DNA from 2 places in the Pseudomonas sp. AS2.8 genome. Region 1 is predicted to be linked to the other one. Evidence: riboswitches for the same ligand, from Rfam matches in the RefSeq annotation. Region 1 holds a riboswitch; the other holds the start of a gene.
What was found. A riboswitch is a leader RNA that binds a small molecule or an ion and turns the genes downstream of it on or off. The one in region 1 is predicted to bind cobalamin.
Positions count from the first base shown of each region.

Region 1 (3,582 bases):
TACCTTGCCGGCGCCGGATGCGCGGGCGCGCAAGCTGTTGCCCGAGGTGGACCTCGGCGAGTTGCTGCTGGCGATGGGCGAGGTCCTGCGCCGCGCCGACCTGTTCGAGAGCCACCAGGTGACCCGCGAGGTGCTGTCCACCCGTGAGCGCATGAGCCAGGTGCTGGAGCGCCTCAAGGAGGGCGCCTTCGTGCCCTTCGTGGCGCTGTTCACCCTGGACGAAGGGCGGCTTGGCGTGGTGGTGACGTTCATGGCCATCCTCGAGCTGGTCAAGGAATCCCTAGTGGAGCTGGTGCAGAACGAGCCCTTCAGCCCCATCCACGTCCGCGCCCGGGTCAGGGACACCGACGCGGAAGAACTCGCTCAGGCGTAGGCCAGGGCTGCCGTCGCGGCCGCACTCTTGCGCTTGCTCACCAGCAACCGGGCACCTTCACCGGCCGCGGCCAGGGCCGCGGCTTCGGCCACGCTGGGGCTGCCAGTGTGCTGCAACACCAGGTCGCTGGCTGCGGTTATGCCGCGCTCTTGCGCCAGACGCTCGGCGGTGAAGCCGTGCAGAGGCAGCTGCCAACGCTGGGCGAGGGCGCGCAACCCGCTTTCCTCGAGTCGACTGGCAACGGTCGCCAGCGCGGTCAGCGCGGTGCGATCGCGCCGGGCTTCCCGCAAGACCCCGAGCGCCAGTTCGGCGAGTTCGTCCAGCGAACAGCCCTGGCGGCAGCCGAGGCCCAGGACCAGGGCCATTAGCCTTGAACGTCCATGCGGCGCAAGGAATCGCGGCAGCCCAGTCCGGGCCCTGAGCCGCTCAGCGGCCGAAGGGCGAGCCGGCCAAGGGCCGGGTGCCAGGCCGAAATAATGGTCCGGTACAGGATGGTGAGGGCGCGCGTGGTAGCGATCATGGCAGGTCTTGGGGCTGAGGAAGGCAGGCGGTGGCTCGCCCTTGGCGGACGCAGCGAGCAGACCACGCGCCTCGCCCGCCGGTCAAGCCTGGCTGATTGACACCCCGGCGGGGCGCTCGTAGCCTGTCGCGTTCCGAGGTGCTCTTGTCGGCAAGAGCTTGAAAGGGAACGCGGTGTGATACCGCGGCTGCCCCCGCAACTGTAAGCGGCATTTTTAGCCTCTCCACTAGAGCCTGTTCATAATTTGCTGCGCGTCGGCCAAACTGCGTTGAAGATGCTTTCGGAATGCTCATTTACCATTTGTAAACTCCGCTTCCTCAAGCATCTTCGCCTTGTTTGACTCTAGCTCGCGAAATTATGAACATGCCCTAAGGCCACTGCTCACGCGGGAAGGCCGGAGCCAGGCGCCGCGAGCCAGGAGACCTGCCTCGTCACGCTTCGAACACGCAACCGGGCGGGGTGATCCGGGCTGCCACCAGGGCCTCGCCGTCACGCGGGCGTCCGGCATGCCTGCCCGTCTTCTTTCGCTTTTTCTCTAAGGGCAGCCCATGAAAACCCTGGCCAAGACTCCCGTCACCATCGTTACCGGCTTCCTCGGTTCCGGCAAGACCACCCTGCTGCGGCACATGCTCGACCACGCCGAGGGCCGGCGCATCGCGGTGATCGTCAACGAATTCGGCGAGCTGGGCATCGACGGTGAGATCCTCCGCCAGTGCAGCATCGGCTGTAGTGAGGAAGAGGCCCAGGGCCGTGTCTTCGAATTGGCCAATGGCTGCCTGTGCTGCACCGTGCAGGAAGAATTCTTCCCGGTGATGAAGGAATTGGTGGCGCGCCGCGGCGACATCGACCACATCCTCATCGAGACCAGTGGCCTGGCCCTGCCCAAGCCGCTGGTACAGGCCTTCCAGTGGCCGGAGATCCGCAACGCCTGCACCGTGGATGCGGTGATCACCGTGGTCGACAGCCCGGCGGTGGCGGCCGGCACCTTCGCCGCCCATCCCGAGCAGGTGGATGCCCAGCGTCGCCAGGACCCCAACCTCGACCATGAATCGCCGCTGCACGAGTTGTTCGAAGACCAGCTCGCCAGTGCCGATCTGGTGATCCTCAACAAGGCCGACGGCCTGGACACCGAGGCGCTGGCCCGGGTGCGTGCCGAGGTGAGCGAAGAGCTGCCGCCGGCGGTCAAGGTGGTGGAAGCCAGTCGTGGCGTGCTGCCGCTGTCGGTGCTGCTGGGCCTGCAGGCCGAGTCCGAGGCGCACATCGACAGCCGTCCGACCCACCACGATCTGGAGGGTCATGAAGACCATGACCACGACGAATTCGACTCCTTTGGCGTCGAGTTGCCCGAGGTGGCGGAAGCGACCCTGCTGGCGGCCCTGGCCGAGGTGGTCAAGCATCATGGCGTACTGCGGGTGAAGGGCTTCGCCGCCATCGCCGGCAAGCCGCTGCGGCTGCTGGTGCAGGGCGTGGGCACCCGCTTCGACAAGCATTTCGACCGTACCTGGAAGACCGGCGAGACCCGCAGCACCCAGCTGGTGCTGATCGGTCAGGAGCTGGACCAGGCGGCCATCACCGCCCAGCTGCGCGCCGCGGTGGCCTGACCCAGATGCATCTGCTGCGTACCCAGCCGGGCGGTTTCGTCCCGGACGACGGCATCGCCCACCTGGCGCAGACACCGGGCGAGATCGTCGTGCTCTGCAGTGGCGACTCGCACCTGGCGCTGCTGGCCGAGGCGACCCGTAGCCTGGACGCCGGCTATCCGAGCCTGCGCCTGGCCAATCCCATGCAGTTGCAGAACCACGCCTCGGTGGATCTCTATGTCGAGGAGGTGCTCAGCCAGGCGCGGGTGGTGTTCATCTCCCTGCATGGCGGCCAGGGGTACTGGCGCTATGGCATGGAACGGCTGGCCGAGTTGACCGCGCGGGGGCTGACCCTGATCGCGGTGCCCGGCTGTGATCGGCCCGACCCGGAGCTGATGGCCCTGGGTACGGTGGCGCCCGAGCTGGCCGAACGGCTGTGGCGCTACCTGCGCCAGGGCGGCCTGGGCAATGCCCGGGATTTCCTGCATTGCCTGGCCACCGAATGCCTGGATGCCCGCTACACCTACGAGGCGCCACGGGAATTGCCAAGGGTGGCCGTCCATCATCCGGATGCCCTGGGCCTGGATGGTTGGCGCCAGCGCTGGCGACCGGATTGGCCCACCGCGGCGCTGCTGTTCTACCGCACCCACCTGCAATCGGCCAACACCGCCTTCGTCGATGTCTTCTGCCAGCAACTGGAAGCCCAGGGCCTGAATCCGCTGCCCATCGCCGTGGCCAGTCTCAAGGAGCCGGCCTGCCTGGAGGAGGTGGAACGGCTGCTGGACGAGACCGCCACGGCGCTGATCCTCAATACCACCGGTTTCGCCCAGTCCAGTCCGGAGCGGCCGAATCTGACGCCGTTCCGCCGCCCGGTGCCGGTGCTCCAGGCGATCTGCGCCCAGGACAATCGCGAGCGTTGGTTCGAAAACCCCCAGGGCCTGGGTGCCCGCGACCTAGCCATGCACATCGCCCTGCCGGAGCTGGACGGGCGCATCATCACCCGGCCGATCAGTTTCAAGGGCCTGGCCTGGCGCTGCGAGCGCAGCCAGAGCGACGTGGTCAACTACCAGGCCGATGGCGAGCGCATGGCCTTCGTCGCGCGGCTGGCG
Region 1 covers NZ_JACHVV010000001.1:1,179,904-1,183,485, forward strand. Annotated here, with positions in the region: gene FHR73_RS05355 (ScpA family protein) at 1-373, shown strand, start outside; gene FHR73_RS05360 (cobalamin biosynthesis protein) at 364-738, opposite strand; cobalamin riboswitch at 1,013-1,339, shown strand; gene cobW (cobalamin biosynthesis protein CobW) at 1,442-2,494, shown strand; gene cobN (cobaltochelatase subunit CobN) at 2,500-3,582, shown strand, end outside.

Region 2 (3,582 bases), on a different contig from region 1:
ACCAGCAGGCGGTTGAAGGAGTTGGGCGAGGTGCCGCGCACGCGAGAAGAAAGGGCGGTGCCGGCCTGGACGATCCAGACCTCGCGGGGCAGGCTGGGGTACTGGCGACTCAGCGGCAACACATAGGGCAGGTGGATATGTCCGCCCATCACCAGATCCAGTCCGGCGTCGGCCCAGGTGGCCAGGGCGTGATCGGCGTTGTGCTGCAGATTGCTCAGGTCACTGAGTTCGAGGGCGCCGAAGGGCTGGTGGGCGATGACGATGCGCAGCTTGCCCGGACCGGCGCGGCGCAGGCGCTCGGCCACGCGCTCGATCTGCGCGGTGCTTACCGCGCCATCCTTGTGGCGTTGCGGAGCGGTGGTGTTGAGCCCGACCAGCAGCAGCTCGTCGTTTTCGAAACTGGGCTCCAGATCCTGGCCGAAATGGCGGCGATAGTTGCCATAGGGCGTCAGGAAGCGCGCGAAGACATTGTACAGCGGCAGGTCGTGATTGCCCGGGATCACCAGGGTTCGCGGGATGCCGTAGCTTTCCAGGCGTTCGACGAAGGTCTTGGCGGCGGCGAATTGTCCGCGCCGGGCGCGCTGGGTGATGTCCCCGGAGAGGATGAGGACATCGGCGCCGTGTTCGCGGACATGGGCTTCCAGAGCCGCGACCACGGCGGGTTGCTCGGTGCCGAAGTGGGTATCGGAGATTTGCAGGAGGGTCGTCATGAGGACCTGGTTTCCAACGGATTCCCCTTTACGACCGCAACGGCCGCCAAGCTATCCGGCGAAGGCTAGTTAGACTTCGCCGTCGTGGTGCCAGGCGTCATGCAGATCGGAGGCGTTGGCTTCGCCGACTTCGGTACGGGCCTTGAGCCAGTCCAGCAGGGCGGTACGGTCTTCGGCGGTGGGCGAGGTGTAGCGCTTGTTGGCCATGATGGTGCCTTCGACCCAGGCGTTGTCGAAGCCGCCGATGTAGTCCAGCTTGCGCTCTTCGACGTAGTCGATGAAGTCGCCCAGGAAGGTGTCCAGATCGTCTTCGCTGAGTTCGTTCTTGAAGCTCACCTTGATTTCAAAGGCCAGTTCCTGGAATTCGCCCAGGTACTGCTTCTTGCGCAGGCGACGCTTCATGCGGCTCAAACGGGGATCTTGGTTGGTATCGGTCATGGCGAAGGCCTGGATATCGATTAAAGGGCGGGCATTATCCCTGGCGCCGACGGGTAATGCCAATGCCGACCGCTCCAGCGGTGGGTCGGCCGGGCCGTTTTGCCTGCGACCGGAGCGCGCAGTAGCGGAAAATGACCCGCTCAGGCCGCCATGGCCGCGCAGGCGTCGGCACAGGCTGCGCAGGCCCGGGCGCAGGCCTGGCAGTGATTGGCCTTGTGCTTGCCGCATTCGGCGGCGCAGGCACGGCAGGTGGCCAGGCACAGGGCGCAGGCTTCGGCGATGCGGTCGCTGCCGCGTTGCATGAAGGTGGCGGCCAGGCGGCAGGCATCGGCGCAGTCGCGGTCCAGGCGGACGCAGTCGCGCATCATGTCCAGATTGGCTTCGCCCAGGCAGGCGCTGGCGCAGGTTTCACAGGCGGCGGCGCAATCGAGGCAGGCCTTGATGCAGGCGGCGAGAGTGGCATCGTTCATCCGGTAGCTCCTGGCGGTGGGTGCCTAGGGTGGACCCGTCCGCGCGACGCCGAGTTCGGGTGGCGCCATCGATTGACGCTCTCCCGGGTAGTCCGTACCCTGCGCCCTTGCACGTGGTGCCCCGCCTGGAGCGGGGTGAAACAGGGAAGCCGGTCGAGCCGGCGCTGCCCCCGCAACGGTAGTTGAGCAGTAGCTGCGCGATGCCCACTGGCCCTGGCCGGGAAGGGGCGCAGCGGATGCCCCAGGGCATCGGCTCACCAGCCCGGAGACCGGCCACGCTTGCGTTCATCTCGGCGATGCGGAGGGCGTCGCGCGGCGTCGCCACCTGCCTTGCGCGGGCGGCGTCTCTGCCCGTTTCTCCGCCGCGCCCGCACCCGGAGAACCATCCATGACCGACACCCCCGATTCGACCAGCCCCGAGCGAGACGAGCGCCACCGCGCGCGCATGGTGCGCAAGAAGGCGGTGATCGATGCCCGCATCGCCGAAGCCCAGGACGAGCGTGGCCTGCTGCTGGTCCATACCGGCATCGGCAAGGGCAAGAGCAGCTCCGCCTTCGGCATGGCGGCGCGCGCCCTCGGCCACGGCATGAAGGTGGGCGTGGTGCAATTCATCAAGGGCCGCCGCGACACCGGCGAGCAACTCTTCTTCAGGCGCTTCCCGGACGAGGTGCGCTACCACGTCATGGGCGAGGGCTTCACCTGGGATACCCAGGACCGGGCCCGCGACCTGCAGTCGGCGGCGGCGGCCTGGGCGGTGGCGGTGGAGCTGCTGCGCGATCCGGCCATCGGCCTGGTGCTGCTGGACGAACTCAACATCGCCTTCAAGCACGGCTATCTGGACGTCGACCAGGTGCTGGCCGATCTGGCCGGGCGCCCGGCGCACCAGCACGTGGTGGTGACCGGGCGCGGTGCGCCGCCGGCGCTGGTCGAGGCCGCCGATACCGTGACCGACATGAGTCTGGTCAAGCATGCCTTCCAGGCCGGCGTCCGCGCCCAGCAGGGCATCGAATGGTAGGCCAGACGCGGCATTGCCCGGCGCTGCTGATCGCCGCCCCGGCCTCCGGTCAGGGCAAGACCAGCGTCACCGCCGCCCTGGCCCGGCTGCACGTTCGCCAGGGTCGGCGGGTACGGGTGTTCAAGTGCGGTCCGGACTTTCTCGATCCGATGATCCTCGCGCGCGCCAGCGGCGCACCGGTCTACCAGCTCGATCTGTGGATGATCGGCGAGGCCGAGAGTCGGCGCCTGCTGTGGGAAGCGGCGGGGGAGGCCGATCTCATCCTTATCGAAGGGGTCATGGGCCTGTTCGACGGCCAGCCCTCGGCGGCCGACCTGGCCGAGCGCTTTGGCGTACCGGTGCTGGGGGTAATCGACGCCGCCGGCCTGGCGCAGACCTTTGGCGCCCTGGCCTATGGCCTCGCCCACTACCGGCCGAGCCTGCCCTTCGCCGGGGTGCTGGCCAATCGCAGTGGCAGTCCGCGGCAGACGCAGCTGATCCGCGGCAGCCTGCCGGCGGGCATGACCTTCTTTGGCAGCCTGCCGCGCGATGCCGGCATCGAGTTGCCGAGTCGCCACCTGGGGTTGATCCAGGCCGACGAGGTCACCGACCTGGATCGTCGTCTGGACATGGCGGCCGATGCCCTGGGCGCCAGTTCCACCCTCGAATTGCCGCCGCCGGTAGCTTTTGCCGCACCTGAGCCGACCGCGGTCGAGCCGCTGCTGGCCGGGGTGCGGATCGGTGTGGCCCGGGATGCGGCACTGGCCTTCATCTACCAGGCCAATCTGGATCTCTTGCGCGCCCTGGGCGCCGAGCTGCAGTTCTTTTCCGTGCTCACCGACACGGCGCTGCCGGCGGTAGACAGCCTCTACCTGCCCGGCGGCTATCCCGAGCTGCACCTGCGGACGCTGTCCAACAACCTGGGCATGCGCGCGGCCATCCGCGCCCACCACGCGGCCGGCAAGCCGAT
Region 2 covers NZ_JACHVV010000002.1:633,147-636,728, reverse strand. Annotated here, with positions in the region: gene FHR73_RS09930 (metallophosphoesterase) at 1-710, opposite strand, end outside; gene FHR73_RS09925 (YggL family protein) at 780-1,148, opposite strand; gene FHR73_RS09920 (four-helix bundle copper-binding protein) at 1,289-1,618, opposite strand; cobalamin riboswitch at 1,716-1,911, shown strand; gene cobO (cob(I)yrinic acid a,c-diamide adenosyltransferase) at 2,007-2,633, shown strand; gene FHR73_RS09910 (cobyrinate a,c-diamide synthase) at 2,627-3,582, shown strand, end outside.
Region 2: it holds a riboswitch for cobalamin, as region 1 does, so the genes downstream of both, cobO (cob(I)yrinic acid a,c-diamide adenosyltransferase) here and cobW (cobalamin biosynthesis protein CobW) in region 1, are expected to answer to the same signal.